One region of the Nitratireductor sp. WH36-1 genome, then DNA from elsewhere that is predicted to be linked to it. Evidence: predicted binding sites of a transcription regulator. Region 1 holds the regulator's gene; each other region holds the start of a gene.
The links. Region 1 encodes LexA, which represses DNA repair genes until DNA is damaged. Its sites were predicted from a motif close to TGTTCNNNNTGTGTTCNG; they were not measured.
Positions count from the first base shown of each region.

Region 1 (4,353 bases):
GCCTGATGATCCGGACACGGTCCGGGAACTGGTGGTTGGGGTCAGACTGCGTCTGCGCCGGTCTCGCCGGTGCGGATGCGGATGACCTCTTCAACATTGGTGACGAAGATCTTGCCGTCGCCGATGCGGCCTGTCTGGGCTGCCTTGCGGATCGCCTCGATGGCGGCGTCGACGGTTTCGTCCGGCAGGACGACCTCGATCTTCACCTTGGGGAGGAAGTCGACGACATATTCCGCCCCGCGATAGAGCTCGGTGTGGCCTTTCTGGCGTCCGAAACCCTTCGCCTCGATGACAGTGATGCCCTGAAGGCCGATTTCCTGAAGGGCCTCCTTCACCTCATCGAGCTTGAAGGGTTTGATGATCGCTTCGACCTTTTTCATGCCTCGGTGGCCTCCAAATGGGTTCAGGGACGGATGGTCCGCATCCCTTATTGCTCCGGTTCGGTTGAAGCACGAAACATGCCAACTCGTGACAGAGCCTTGCATGTTGCGTGCCAAACGCTGCATTCTGCGTTTGAGAATTGGCGCGACGCGGTTTTCTCCGGCTTTGGCATGCTAGGCGAGCGCCCCCGGATAGCAAGATGGGAACCATGCGGTGCGGTTCGCAGTTTGAGACTTGCTTAAAAAATATGCAATGAGCCGAAGAAAGCGGCAGCTTGTTATGCGTATGGTTGTTCTGACACCTGAAGAAATGGGCAATGTGGATCGCGCGGCCATCGCAGCCGGCCCTCATGACGGGTACGGGCTGATGCGCAATGCCGGCGCGGCGGTGGCTGATCTTATCCTCGAGCGGTTTTCCGGCGCTGCCGGCGTCGCGGTTCTCTGTGGACCGGGCAACAATGGCGGTGACGGCTATGTCATTGCGCGGCTTCTGGCCGAGCGCGGCGTGAATGTCCGCCTGTTCGCCGATGCTGCGCCGCGGGAAGACAGCGATGCCGCCAGGGCGCGTGAAGACTGTTTTGTAACGCCCGAGGCGCTGGCCGATTTTCGCCCCGAGACCGGCTGGGTGGTGGTTGATGCGCTTTATGGCGCGGGGCTTTCAAAGCCAATCGAAGGCATTGAAGCCGAGCTCATCGAGCGGGTTGCGGCTGCGGGCGTCCCGGTGGTTGCCGTGGATCTTCCGTCCGGTCTTTCGGGTCTCACGGGCAAGCCCCTCGGCAGCTGCTTCGATGCGGACCTGACCGTCACGTTTTTCCGCAAAAAGCCGGGGCATCTGCTCATGCCCGGTCGACGCCTGTGCGGCGAGCTGGTCGTGGCCGATATCGGCATTGCCGAGATGGCGCTTGCATCAATGGATATCGCCCTCTGGGAGAATGGTCCGGCGCTCTGGCGCGACGGCGTGCCGGCGGTGGAGATCGATGCGCATAAATATGTGCGTGGTCATGTGGCCGTCGTTTCGGGCGGTGGCGCATCCACTGGTGCAGCGCGGCTTGCCGCGCGTGGCGCGGCGCGCGCCGGGGCAGGGGCCGTGACGGTGCTTTCGCCTGCAAACGCCCTGTCGGTGAACGCGATGCACCTGACCTCGATCATGCTGCGCAAGGCGGAGGCGGTGGATGAACTCATCGCCTTCCTCGATGAGCGAAAACCGACAGCCGCCGTTCTCGGTCCGGCAGCCGGCACAGGCGAGCGCACGCGCAGCTTCGCGCTGGGCTTTCTGGAGCGCGATGAAGGGCTGAAAGGGCTGGTGCTGGATGCCGACGCCATCACCGCCTTTGCCGATGCGCCCGATACGCTCTTCGAGGCCGTGAGAAGCTCCGCCTTAGCGACCGTGCTGACGCCGCATGACGGTGAATTCGCGCGCCTCTTCGGCGATCTCGCGGCTGACGCTTCCATGTCCAAGGTGGAGCGTGCGCGCGCAGCGGCAGAGCGCTCAGGAGCGGTGATCATCCTGAAGGGGGCGGACACGGTCGTCGCCTGCCCGGACGGGCGCGCCGCGATTAACACCAACGGATCGCGTTTCCTGGCGACGGCGGGCTCTGGCGATGTTCTGTGCGGGATTGTGGTCAGCCTTCTGGCGCAGGGCATGCCGGTCTTCGAGGCGGCATCGGCCGGCGTGTGGCTGCATGCAGAGGCTGGCGGGATGTTTGGCCGGGGCCTGATTGCGGAAGACCTCCCCGAGATGCTTCCGCATGTCTTCCAGGCGCTCTTCCCGGACGATGTTGGCTGAACCGATGCGGAGCTTGAAAAGAGCGCGCATTCTGGATGCCGGATGGCATCGGAACCGGGGCATGCCTGAAGCCGCCCCGGATAGTCTTAAACTCAGTAGCGGCGCATCAGGCCGACGAGGCGACCCTGCACCTTGACGCGGTCGGGGCCGAAGATACGGGTTTCGTAAGCCGGATTGGCCGCTTCAAGGGCAATAGATGCGCCCTTGCGGCGGAAGCGCTTCAGCGTTGCTTCCTCCTGATCCACCAGCGCCACGACGATCTCGCCGGGATTGGCGGTCTGCGTCTCGCGGATGATCACCGTGTCGCCATCGAAAATGCCCGCATCGATCATCGAGTCGCCCTTGACCTCAAGCGCGTAGTGATCGCCACCGGTCAGCATGTCCGGCGGAACCGCGATGGAATGGGTCTGGTGCTGAATGGCGTCGATGGGGACACCGGCAGCGATGCGGCCCATGACAGGTACGGAAACGACGCCGGAAAGCGCGTCATCATTGCTGGCGGCAGGCTTGGAGGCCGCTGGCGCGGGCGTCTTGCCGAGGCTGCCCTCGATGACGCTTGGCGAAAAGCCGCGCGCGCCGGAATTGAGGCCGGGCGCGATGGAATCGGGAAGCCGCAGAACCTCCAGCGCACGCGCCCTGTTCGGGAGCCGGCGAATGAAGCCGCGCTCCTCCAGAGCCGTGATCAGCCGGTGAATGCCGGACTTGGAGGCGAGGTCGAGCGCCTCCTTCATTTCATCGAAGGAGGGCGGGATTCCGGTCTCCTTCAGTCGTTCATGGATGAACAGAAGAAGTTCGTGCTGCTTGCGGGTCAGCATGGGCGCCACCGAGAATCAGTTAAAAACAAAACCAGAACATACTCTATATGTTCCAGTTGTGTTCCGCAACCGTCCGGTTGCAGCGCCTATGGCGCAGCGAAAAGCGCCTTGGCTCCGTCTGCCACGAACTGGACCGCGAGGGCTGCCAGAATGACGCCCAGGAGGCGCGTCAGGATGGAGCGTCCCGTTTCGCCCAGAAAGCGGTCCACGCGCTCCGCCAGCGTGAAAACGGCATAGGTGAGGAGGATCGTTCCAAGCAGGATGCCAAGCAGCGCAATGGTGCCAAGAATTGAATTGAACTCGCCCGAAAGAAGCACGGTGGCCGAGATGGCGCCGGGACCCGCGATCAGAGGAATGGCCAGCGGGAAGGCGGCGATGTTGCGGATCATGTCGCGCGTGATCGCGCGCTCGGCGCTCTTTTCGTGGCGCTCCTGGCGGCGTTCGAAGATCATCTCGAAGGCGATGAAGAAAAGAAGCAGGCCGCCTGCCACGCGGAAGGCGGGAAGCGTGATGCCGAACACGGCCAGAATGGCGCTGCCAGCGACGCCGAACAGGGCCAGAACGGCGAATCCGATGATGGCTGCGCGCACGGCCACCTGATTGCGCTCCGAGCGGTTCATGCCCGCTGTCAGCGCCAGAAAGAGCGGCGCAAGCCCTGGCGGGTCGACGGTTACCAGCAATGTGACGAAGGCGTTGAAAACGGTATCGTAACCAGGCATCGGGTTCTCCTTGCGGCCTCTCTAGCCCAGCTTGGATGCGAGGGAAAAGCCCTCATTCTTCACGCAGGCTCGCTTCCTGCGGCAATTTGTCAAGGCGCTCATCCCCAGGAGGTTCGTATGCGCCTGAAATTGCGTTGGATTTCCGTCATCAAAAACGGATGCTCAATTGGAGAATCGCTGACGGCTCATATATAAAGAGTATGTGATTCCTCATTAAGAATGTGACACGTTTTGACTGACCAGACGACGCCGAACGGATCGGGCGAGCCCGACGAAATCGAGCCGATTTCCATTGTCGAGGAGATGCAGCGCTCTTATCTCGATTATGCGATGAGCGTGATCGTGAGCCGCGCCTTGCCGGATGCACGCGATGGTCTGAAGCCGGTGCATCGGCGCATTCTCTATGCATCCCATGAGAGCGGTTACCACTGGAACCGCAAATATGTGAAATCGGCCCGTCCTGTTGCCGACGTGATGGGTAAATACCACCCGCACGGCGATGCCGCCATCTACGACGCCTTGGTGCGTATGGCGCAGAACTGGTCCATGCGCCTGCCGCTGGTCGACGGGCAGGGCAATTTCGGCTCCATCGACGGCGATCCGCCGGCGGCAATGCGTTACACCGAGTCGCGTCTCACCAAGGGCGCGCATGA
Region 1 covers NZ_CM178970.1:2,170,318-2,174,670, forward strand. Annotated here, with positions in the region: gene AC4PTT_RS10200 (P-II family nitrogen regulator) at 42-380, opposite strand; gene AC4PTT_RS10205 (NAD(P)H-hydrate dehydratase) at 661-2,166, shown strand; gene lexA (transcriptional repressor LexA) at 2,259-2,981, opposite strand; gene AC4PTT_RS10215 (MarC family protein) at 3,068-3,700, opposite strand; gene gyrA (DNA gyrase subunit A) at 3,932-4,353, shown strand, end outside.

Region 2 (4,353 bases), 150 kb from region 1:
GCAGCTACGCGCCGGATCTGCGCTCGGCTGTTCTGGCAAAGGCGCTGCGGGCAAACGATGAACGCCGCGACTATGTTCGCGCCTCGGTGGCGCCCGGCTCCGAAGGGCTGATCGCCACGCCGTTCACGCTGCAGGATTCCTCCATGCTGACCACGCTGGCCGCATCCAATGCGCTGATCGTGCGCGAGCCCGGCTCGCCGTCAGCTGAAGAAGGCGATCGCTGCCGTGTGCTGATGCTTGGGTGAGTGCTTCGCACCCGATGGTTACAGCCAGAAGTGCTGCGAAATCCGATGGATCGTCGTCAGCACACCGCGCCAGCCCGGCTTGCCATTCTGCGCAATGTCAGCCCGCTGCGCTGTAGAGAGCAGGCATTAACCGCCCTCGCCTTCGCGCCCGGGGATTGCGACGCGCATGGTGCGACCGCCAAGCCCGTGCACGGTGTCATGCGCACGCACAGTCACATGACCGAGCCCCCCTGGCAGCGCGACACCTGAAAGGCTGCGCGTAAAAGGCTGCTCATTCACATGTGGGTGGAGAAGCGTTCGGGAGGCGATGACCCTGCCAGCGTCATCCAGCACATCCCAGCGGTCTGCATAGTGATCCCAGCCCTCGTCCCCATGCTCGACCGTCACGTCGAAACGATGGGTTCCATCACCGTCAGCAATGATGTCGACCGCGACAACATCCGCTTCACCGGCATTCACCGGCGATGGCGCAAGGGCCGTCGCCACCGCAAAAAAGAAAAGCCCGGCAGGCCTGCTCAGACACGGTGCGGTCGAAGCGGCTCTGCCGGGCTTTTTCATGCGATTGTTCTGCCTCAGAACGGAATTTCGTCGTCGAGGTTCTGCGAGTAACCGCCACCGCCGCCGCTGCTGCCACCGGTGTCGGCGGGACCGGACTGGCCGAAATCGGAGCTGCGACCACCGCCGCCGCCATAACCGACCTGGTTGTCACCACCCTGCCCGCGCGTGTCGAGCATCTGCAGCTCGCCACGGAACTTCTGCAGAACGATTTCCGTCGTGTAGCGGTCCTGACCGTTCTGGTCCGTCCATTTGCGCGTCTGGAGCTGGCCCTCGACGTAAACCTTGGCGCCCTTCTTCAGATACTGTTCCGCCACCTTGGCAAGATTGTCGTTGAAGATCACGACATTGTGCCACTCGGTGCGCTCGCGCCGCTCGCCGGACTGGCGATCACGCCAGGTTTCCGAGGTCGCGATGCGGATGTTGACCACCGGATCACCGGAGTTGAGCCGGCGGATTTCCGGGTCTGCACCCAGATTTCCCACCAGAATGACCTTGTTGACGCTGCCCGCCATAACGCTTCTCCACGCTTATCCGAAATCTGCCGCGCACTTTATCGCAAGCAGGGCTGGCGCGCGCTCTCCCGCTGCCCCTGCTCCGGTCTCGTCCACAGCTCATTTGTTCTTCTTATGTTCGCACCTGGCGGAATGCCTGTCAATGAGCCCCTTCCGGGGCGCGCAGAAAGGCGCAACAGAAAAAGGAAAAGCCCCGCCGCATTGTTTCGAGCGCGCGGGGCTTCGGGTCTTCTGACCCTCCGTACCGGGAGTGGTTTACCGGTAATCATCAGGCAGGACGGGTTTCACCGTCCCTGTCTTCATAAACATTAGATTTTCGTGAGGCAGCCAGCCGCCAGCGTTGTCGTGCCTGCCGACGAAAAAGGTTCTGCAGTGCAGTGCCCTCAATCGCCATGGACCGCGTCGGGAACGCATGATCGTACGAGACGGTTATGCGCTCGGGACCGATCAGCCAGCTGTGGCTTCGCGCAAGAGGCGAAGCCCGATGCGTCGGTCAGGTGGAGTCATGCCTCCCTCCTTCTTCGCGTTACGAGGCTTTGCTCGGTGTCAGCGTGCTCAAGCAACCATGCGCGCCCGAAGCGCCCACCGGCGCGGTTTCAAGGGCGGCCAACAGCCACGAGCACTGACGAAAATGATACTGCGCCTTTGGTTAATGGCGGTCAAGGCGATGCGGCGGCGCGGGCGAAATTGTGATCATCTGTAACGGATGCTCACGAGAGCCAGCCCGGCGCAGGACGATAGTGTCAGGAGCGTGTTCGATATTTGTTCTTTTCCCTTGCTCTTTTTTTTAAAACGAGGGACAACCCCCGCAACGTCGAAACGCCCTCGTCTGTCAGCGGGCCGCGCGGCCCATCGACATTTGCGGCGCGTTTCCTACATGAAGCATGGTCCGGCATGCTGCCGGCCACACCAGATAAATGAGACAGGCAGCGACGGGGCATGCCAGAACACAAGTCCATCACCATTCGCGGCGCGCGCGAGCACAATCTCAAGAATGTCGATCTCGACCTTCCGCGCGAAAAGCTGATCGTCATGACCGGCCTGTCGGGCTCGGGCAAGTCTTCGCTCGCCTTCGACACGATCTATGCCGAAGGTCAGCGGCGCTATGTCGAAAGCCTTTCGGCCTATGCGCGCCAGTTCCTGGAAATGATGCAGAAGCCGGATGTCGACCAGATCGACGGGCTTTCGCCGGCCATTTCCATCGAGCAGAAGACCACGTCGAAAAATCCCCGCTCCACCGTCGGCACGGTGACGGAGATCTACGATTATATGCGCCTTCTCTTCGCGCGTGTGGGCGTGCCCTATTCGCCGGCGACCGGCCTTCCCATTGAGAGCCAGACCGTGAGCCAGATGGTGGACCGGGTGATGGCGCTGGAGGAAGGCACCCGCCTTTACATTCTCGCCCCCATCGTGCGCGGGCGCAAAGGCGAATACCGCAAGGAGATGGCCGAGCTTCAGAAGAAGGGTTTTCAGCGTGTGAAGGTGGACGGCGTCTTCTACGAGATCGCCGATGTGCCCGCCCTCGACAAGAAGTACAAGCACGACATCGATGTGGTGGTGGACCGCGTCGTGGTGCGCGCAGATCTGGCGACGCGCCTGGCGGATTCGCTCGAAACCTGTCTAAAGCTCGCCGAGGGGCTAGCTGTCGCCGAGTTTGCCGACAAGCCTCTTTCGGAAGGCGCGACCGCCAAGGGCGGCGGCGCAAACAAATCGAAAAACGAGACGCATGAGCGCATCGTTTTCTCCGAAAAATTCGCCTGCCCGGTCTCCGGCTTCACCATTCCGGAGATCGAGCCGCGTCTCTTCTCGTTCAACAATCCGGCTGGCGCCTGCCCCACCTGTGACGGTCTGGGCAGCCAGCGCGCCATCGACCCCAATCTCGTGGTGCCGGACGACAATGCGATCCTGCGCGAAGGCGCCATCGCGCCCTGGGCCAAATCCACTTCGCCCTATTATCTGCAGACGCTGGAAGCGCTTGGCCGCGAATTCGGCTTCAAGGTGGGCGACCGCTGGCGCGATCTGCCGGACGATGGCAAGGACGCGATCCTGAACGGCACAGGCAACAGGAAAATCGTCTTCGACTACAATGACGGCCTGCGCAGCTACCGCACCACCAAGCCTTTCGAGGGTGTCGTGGTCAATCTTCAGCGGCGCTGGAAGGAGACGGAATCGGCCTGGATGCGCGAGGAGATCGAGCGCTACATGTCGGCCCATCCCTGCCCCGCCTGTGATGGTCACCGGCTGAAGCCCGAAGCGCTCGCCGTCAAGATCGACGGCCTGCATATCGGCCAGGTCACGGGCATGTCGATCAGCAAGGCCGGCGCATGGTTCGAGGACCTGCCGGAGCATCTGAACGACAAGCAGAACGAAATCGCGGTGCGCATCCTCAAGGAGATCCGCGAGCGGCTGCGCTTCCTCAACGATGTCGGGCTGGAATATCTCACCCTGTCGCGCAATTCGGGCACGCTGTCGGGCGGCGAAAGCCAGCGCATTCGTCTGGCCTCGCAGATCGGTTCCGGCCTGACGGGCGTGCTCTATGTTCTGGACGAACCCTCCATTGGCCTGCACCAGCGCGACAATGACCGCCTGCTGGCGACGCTCAGACATCTGCGCGATCTCGGCAACACGGTGATCGTGGTGGAACACGATGAGGACGCCATTCTGACCGCCGACTATGTGGTCGATATCGGCCCGGCAGCCGGTGTTCATGGCGGACAGATCATCGCCGAAGGCACGCCGCAGGAAATCATGGCCAATCCGGCCTCGGTCACCGGCAAATATCTCACCGGCGAAATGGCAATCCCGATGCCGGAACAGCGCCGCGAAATCTCCAAGAAGCGGCGCATTCGCGTCGTGGGCGCGCGCGGCAACAATCTGAAAAACGTGACGGCGGATGTGCCGCTCGGCACCTTTGCCTGCGTCACCGGCGTTTCTGGCGGCGGAAAGTCCACGCTTCTGATCGAGACGCTGTTCAAGGCCGCATCGCGCCGCATCATGGGGTCGCGCGAGCAACCGGCCGATCACGACCGGCTCGAAGG
Region 2 covers NZ_CM178970.1:2,320,701-2,325,053, forward strand. Annotated here, with positions in the region: gene AC4PTT_RS10910 (molybdopterin molybdotransferase MoeA) at 1-245, shown strand, start outside; gene AC4PTT_RS10915 (hypothetical protein) at 372-803, opposite strand; gene AC4PTT_RS10920 (single-stranded DNA-binding protein) at 818-1,315, opposite strand; gene uvrA (excinuclease ABC subunit UvrA) at 2,255-4,353, shown strand, end outside.
Region 2: a site for LexA is predicted at 2,068-2,085, ahead of uvrA (excinuclease ABC subunit UvrA). Genes of this name have one in related genera too.

Region 3 (4,353 bases), 870 kb from region 1:
CATCGCCGACACCTCAATCGGCACAGGCGCTTGGATGGTAAATCAAAGGTTAAGGCGTTTCACAGGCTTTGATGCAGACTTGTCTCGAAGGCAGTCATTTTCGAATGCGAGAGAAATTTGCTTTCAATTTTAGCAAAAATCTCAAGAGCTCCTTGGCCGGACCGTGCAATGGTAATGAAAGGGACGCCCCCTTGAGTTGGATCTTGAGCTAAACGGGGCAGGAAACGGGACTGGACGTCATGGGCTTTCTTATTCGCGCAATCTTCTGGCTTTCGCTTGTTCTGCTGTTTGTGCCGATTGGCGGCGCCGGTAATGATGGCGATGGCGCAGCGCCGCAGATCGGCGCCCTTCAGGCTCTGAGCGCTGCCCGCGATGCGGTCAGCGACATGGCAGGCATCTGCGAGCGCAAACCGGAAGTCTGCGCCACGGGTGTCGCCGCCCTTCAGACCATCGGCGTCCGCGCCCGTGAGAGCGCCCGCATGGCCTATGAGATGATCGAGGAAAGCGGCAGCGAAGCGCCCGACGCCGCAGCCGCTCCCGAAGACGCCATCACCACCGGCAGCATTCCCGAGAGCGCCGAGAACCGCTAAGCGCGCTCTTCCTGAAAAGGTTTTGCGTGACGACAGGCCGGACAATCACTATATCCGGCCCAATGAGCACGACGATTGACACCCTCTACGACGACTTCGCCTTTCTGGACGACTGGGAAGAGCGCTATCGCTACATCATCGATCTGGGCAACGGCCTTTCGGCCTACCCGGAGAGCGCGCGGGACGAGGCGCATCGCGTTCGCGGCTGCGTCAGCCAGGTCTGGCTTTACACCGAGCGCGCCGATGGCGACGATCCGGTCCTGAACTTCAAGGGCGATTCCGACGCTCACATCGTGCGCGGCCTGGTGGCCATCATGATGCTGCTCTTTTCGGGAAAGCGCGCCAGCGAAATCCTCGCCATCAATGCCGAAGACGTGCTGCGCAAGCTCGGTCTCGACGAGCACCTCACCCCGCAGCGCGCCAATGGCCTGCGCGCCATGGTACAGCGCATCCGGGATGAGGCCGCAGCCGTAGCTCCCGCAGCGGGCTAAATCTCTTGCAAGACTGATATGCGAAGGCCCTCATGGGCCTCCGCGCTGGTGTATCGTTCCGCCGCACGTCAGGCGATTTTCGGACGATAATCCTCAACGCCCCAGTGAAGAATGGGCTTTTGCGCCGCCGCTCTCCGGGCGTCCCGTGGCGCATAATGGCGGTCGAGCGCGCCAAGCGCCGTCTTCAACACCACCTTCGCTGAACGCACGGGCCAGCCGCGCTCCGTCTCCACCTGCTCGAGCCCTTTCAGGAAGCAGCAGATATCGACGAGAACGCCGGCAAGTTCCGGCCCCACCGCATTGAGCGCCCGGTCCACTCTCTGGCGCGCCGCAAGCGCCGCGTCGGTGAGTTCGGCCCCCTCGCCTGCCCCACCGCTCCTCCTGCCCGCCGAAACCGTCGCCACCCAGTTGGCGCTCATCCGCGGCATGATCTGCCCGCGCGTATAGTCTGCGCGCAGCCTTTCCCCCGCATCGAACTCCGCCTGGTTCAGAAATGGCTGGCCATTGCGCGCCCGCCGGCGGGCAAGCTGGGCGAGCGGCGATTCGCTCAATGTCGCCGACACCACTTCACGCTCCAGCCCCTCGCCAAAGCTTCGCTGTTCGAGCTCCCAGTGCTGCCTGCGAAAAGGTTCCTCACGCGCGCCAAGCCTGCACGCATGTGCGCTTCCCGCCTGCGTCAGCTTCACCCGTTCCCCATCACGAGAGACCAGATCATCACGGCTCAGCCTTTCCAGCACATCACGCGCGATCGAGATCGTTCCCCGCTCTCCGCCATCCAGAAGCACCGCCCCCGTCTTCGCCCCGCGCTGAAGCCAGGCGGGCCCCTTCTGCAGAAACCGCAACGCCCTCTGAAATTCACGGCGCTGACGCACATCGTCCTTCATCACCGCCATCTCAGCGCACCTCCATATTGCGAAACGCAGCCGAGGTGATCCGCTCCGTCATCAGCACGATCCGGTCGAATTCTTCATCGTCGCGCATGTCCTCGATCAGATGGCACGCATATTGAACCGTGGTCCGGTCACGCCCGAAGCCACGCCCGACCTCGGTCATGTTCAACCCAAGCACAACATGCGCGACATACATTCCGATCTGGCGCACCCGCGTCACGCTGGTGGATGACCGACGGGCCTCGCGCAGCTCGCGCCCGCTCACATTGAACAGCGCTGCGAGGATATCGATGACGCATTCGCAGACGTCGCCCAGCCGCTCTTCGGTGACGGGGCTCAAGCGCCGCGCAAATGCCGGACGCTCGGTCTCCTCGGACACTCCTTCCGGCTCGGCTGCGTCTTGCGGCGGTTTGGTGGAATTTGAAAGCACAGGCATTATCCCTTCCCAAAAAAGAGGAATAAATTCTTATACCCTACACAACCACCAAAGCGAACAAAGAGGGAACGATATTTCCCCATCGATCAATCAAGATCTTGAAATACAGACATAAAAAATCTGAGGAACTGTTTTCCAGCACAGGTTTATCCCCGCCCGTGCCGCGCGCCCTCATAGTCACCCCAAATCAAGACAGGGATCGACCATGACCGCGATGAAGCAAGAACGCCTTGAGTTCCTTGAAGAAAAGAGAAAACGCCATGAACTGTCACGGCAAACGGCAGCACTGTTCCTCATTGGCGGCATCGATCTTGCCAAAGCGCTACAGACAGAAGGGGCAGAACGCGCCGCTGTCGTTCAGCGCCTGAAGCGTCTGATCGAAAGAGAGCGCCTGAAGGGTGTGCGCGGGCACTGGAGCTATGATCTCAACCGACACATCGCTCTAAAACAGGGGCTGGAACGCCTGGCGCCGGAAACACCATGCCCGGCACGAAGAAAATCCACACATCCGCCCGCAGCATTCTCTCTGGGCGCTCGCACAGTCCGGCGAATTCCCGGAAGCGCATGAGAGGCGTCGCATTTTGCGCAACAGGAAAAGCCCCCCCTGAAACAAATCAGGCGTCGCTGTGGCAGCGACGCCTGAACCTTGAAGCGTGTAATCTCGGCGTAGCCGTTACACTGGATCACCCTGCGCCCAGCCGGGCAACAAAGGATGATCGAAACTTTTATAGAGCAGCCGAACAACCGAAAACCGGATGCCGCCTCTCGGTCCGAAGCTCTAGGTCTCTTTGCGCTTGCGGCCTAAACCCATCTGCTTGGCCAGCTTCGAGCGGGCAACCGCGTAGCTGGGCGCAACCATCGGGTAGTTCGGATCAAGGCCCCACTTCTCCCGATACTGCTCCGGCGTCATGCCGTAATGCGTCATCAGGTGACGCTTCAGCGATTTGAACTTCTTACCGTCTTCGAGACAGATAATGTAGTCTTCATGCACCGAGCGCTTGGGGTTGACGGCCGGCTTCTGCTTCTCGGCCGGCGGCGCCTCAGGCGTTCCGCTGACACGGCCAAGAGCCGAGTGCACATCAGAGATCAGGTTGGAAAGCTCAGATGCGGGAACCGGATTGTTGCTGACATACGCGGCAACAACGTCCGCGGTCAGCTCTATAAGCATGTTGTCGTTCTTTACAGAATCGTCGTTCATTTCGTTACCTTGCCCCAACGTCATTAAAATTGGTCTCACCTCAAGTCGCCACTCATGAGGTCTCTAAAGGGAGCCAGATGTTTTTGGCATTTCTTGGCCCGACTCCCGATGAGGCAGCAATCTTATGATTACTTTTCTGCTTTCGGTCAACTCACTTTTTAAGTCTTATACTAGGCGACACTAGAAGCCGATTGTTTATCTCATCTCAAAAAAATCAAATTCATTCCAAAAATCAGACAAAATTGAGCTTACTGGAAAATTATATCTAAGCCCGCCTTATTAAATTTGAGTATTGAAGCCATGCCTTGTGAGGTATGACCCTGCACCCGAAGCCGCACTTCCCGGGAAAAGCCGGCTTCAGGCTTTTCAAAGACCATCATAAGTAGAATCCATCCCGGCAATGCCTCAAAAAGGATTTACCGGAAAATTATTCCACTATTCTTTGTCACTTCTTGCCTCTGCGTCAGGGGTCGTCGCATCCCCTCCCGCATTCGCCATCTCATCATGCACCGAACGACCCCAGAGCTTGTAGCCGGCCGCATAGGCGGCCTTGGCCAGGAGATGCGCGGAAATGGGCGCTGTCAGCAGGAAGAAGACCACGGCAGCGAGCGCGCGCGTGACGATGGCCTGATCCTGCGCAAAGATCGCCAGGGCGATCAGCAACAGGCCCGAGCCGAGCGTGCCCGCCTTCGACGCCGCATGCATGCGGGTGTAAAGGTCAGGCAGGCGCAGAATGCCAATGGCCGCC
Region 3 covers NZ_CM178970.1:3,038,362-3,042,714, forward strand. Annotated here, with positions in the region: gene AC4PTT_RS14725 (DUF5330 domain-containing protein) at 240-590, shown strand; gene AC4PTT_RS14730 (SufE family protein) at 653-1,081, shown strand; gene AC4PTT_RS14735 (DUF6456 domain-containing protein) at 1,150-1,974, opposite strand; gene AC4PTT_RS14740 (helix-turn-helix domain-containing protein) at 1,976-2,407, opposite strand; gene AC4PTT_RS14745 (cytoplasmic protein) at 2,613-2,975, shown strand; gene AC4PTT_RS14750 (Ros/MucR family transcriptional regulator) at 3,186-3,605, opposite strand; gene mnhG (monovalent cation/H(+) antiporter subunit G) at 4,041-4,353, opposite strand, start outside.
Region 3: a site for LexA is predicted at 2,461-2,478, ahead of AC4PTT_RS14745 (cytoplasmic protein). Genes of this name have one in related genera too.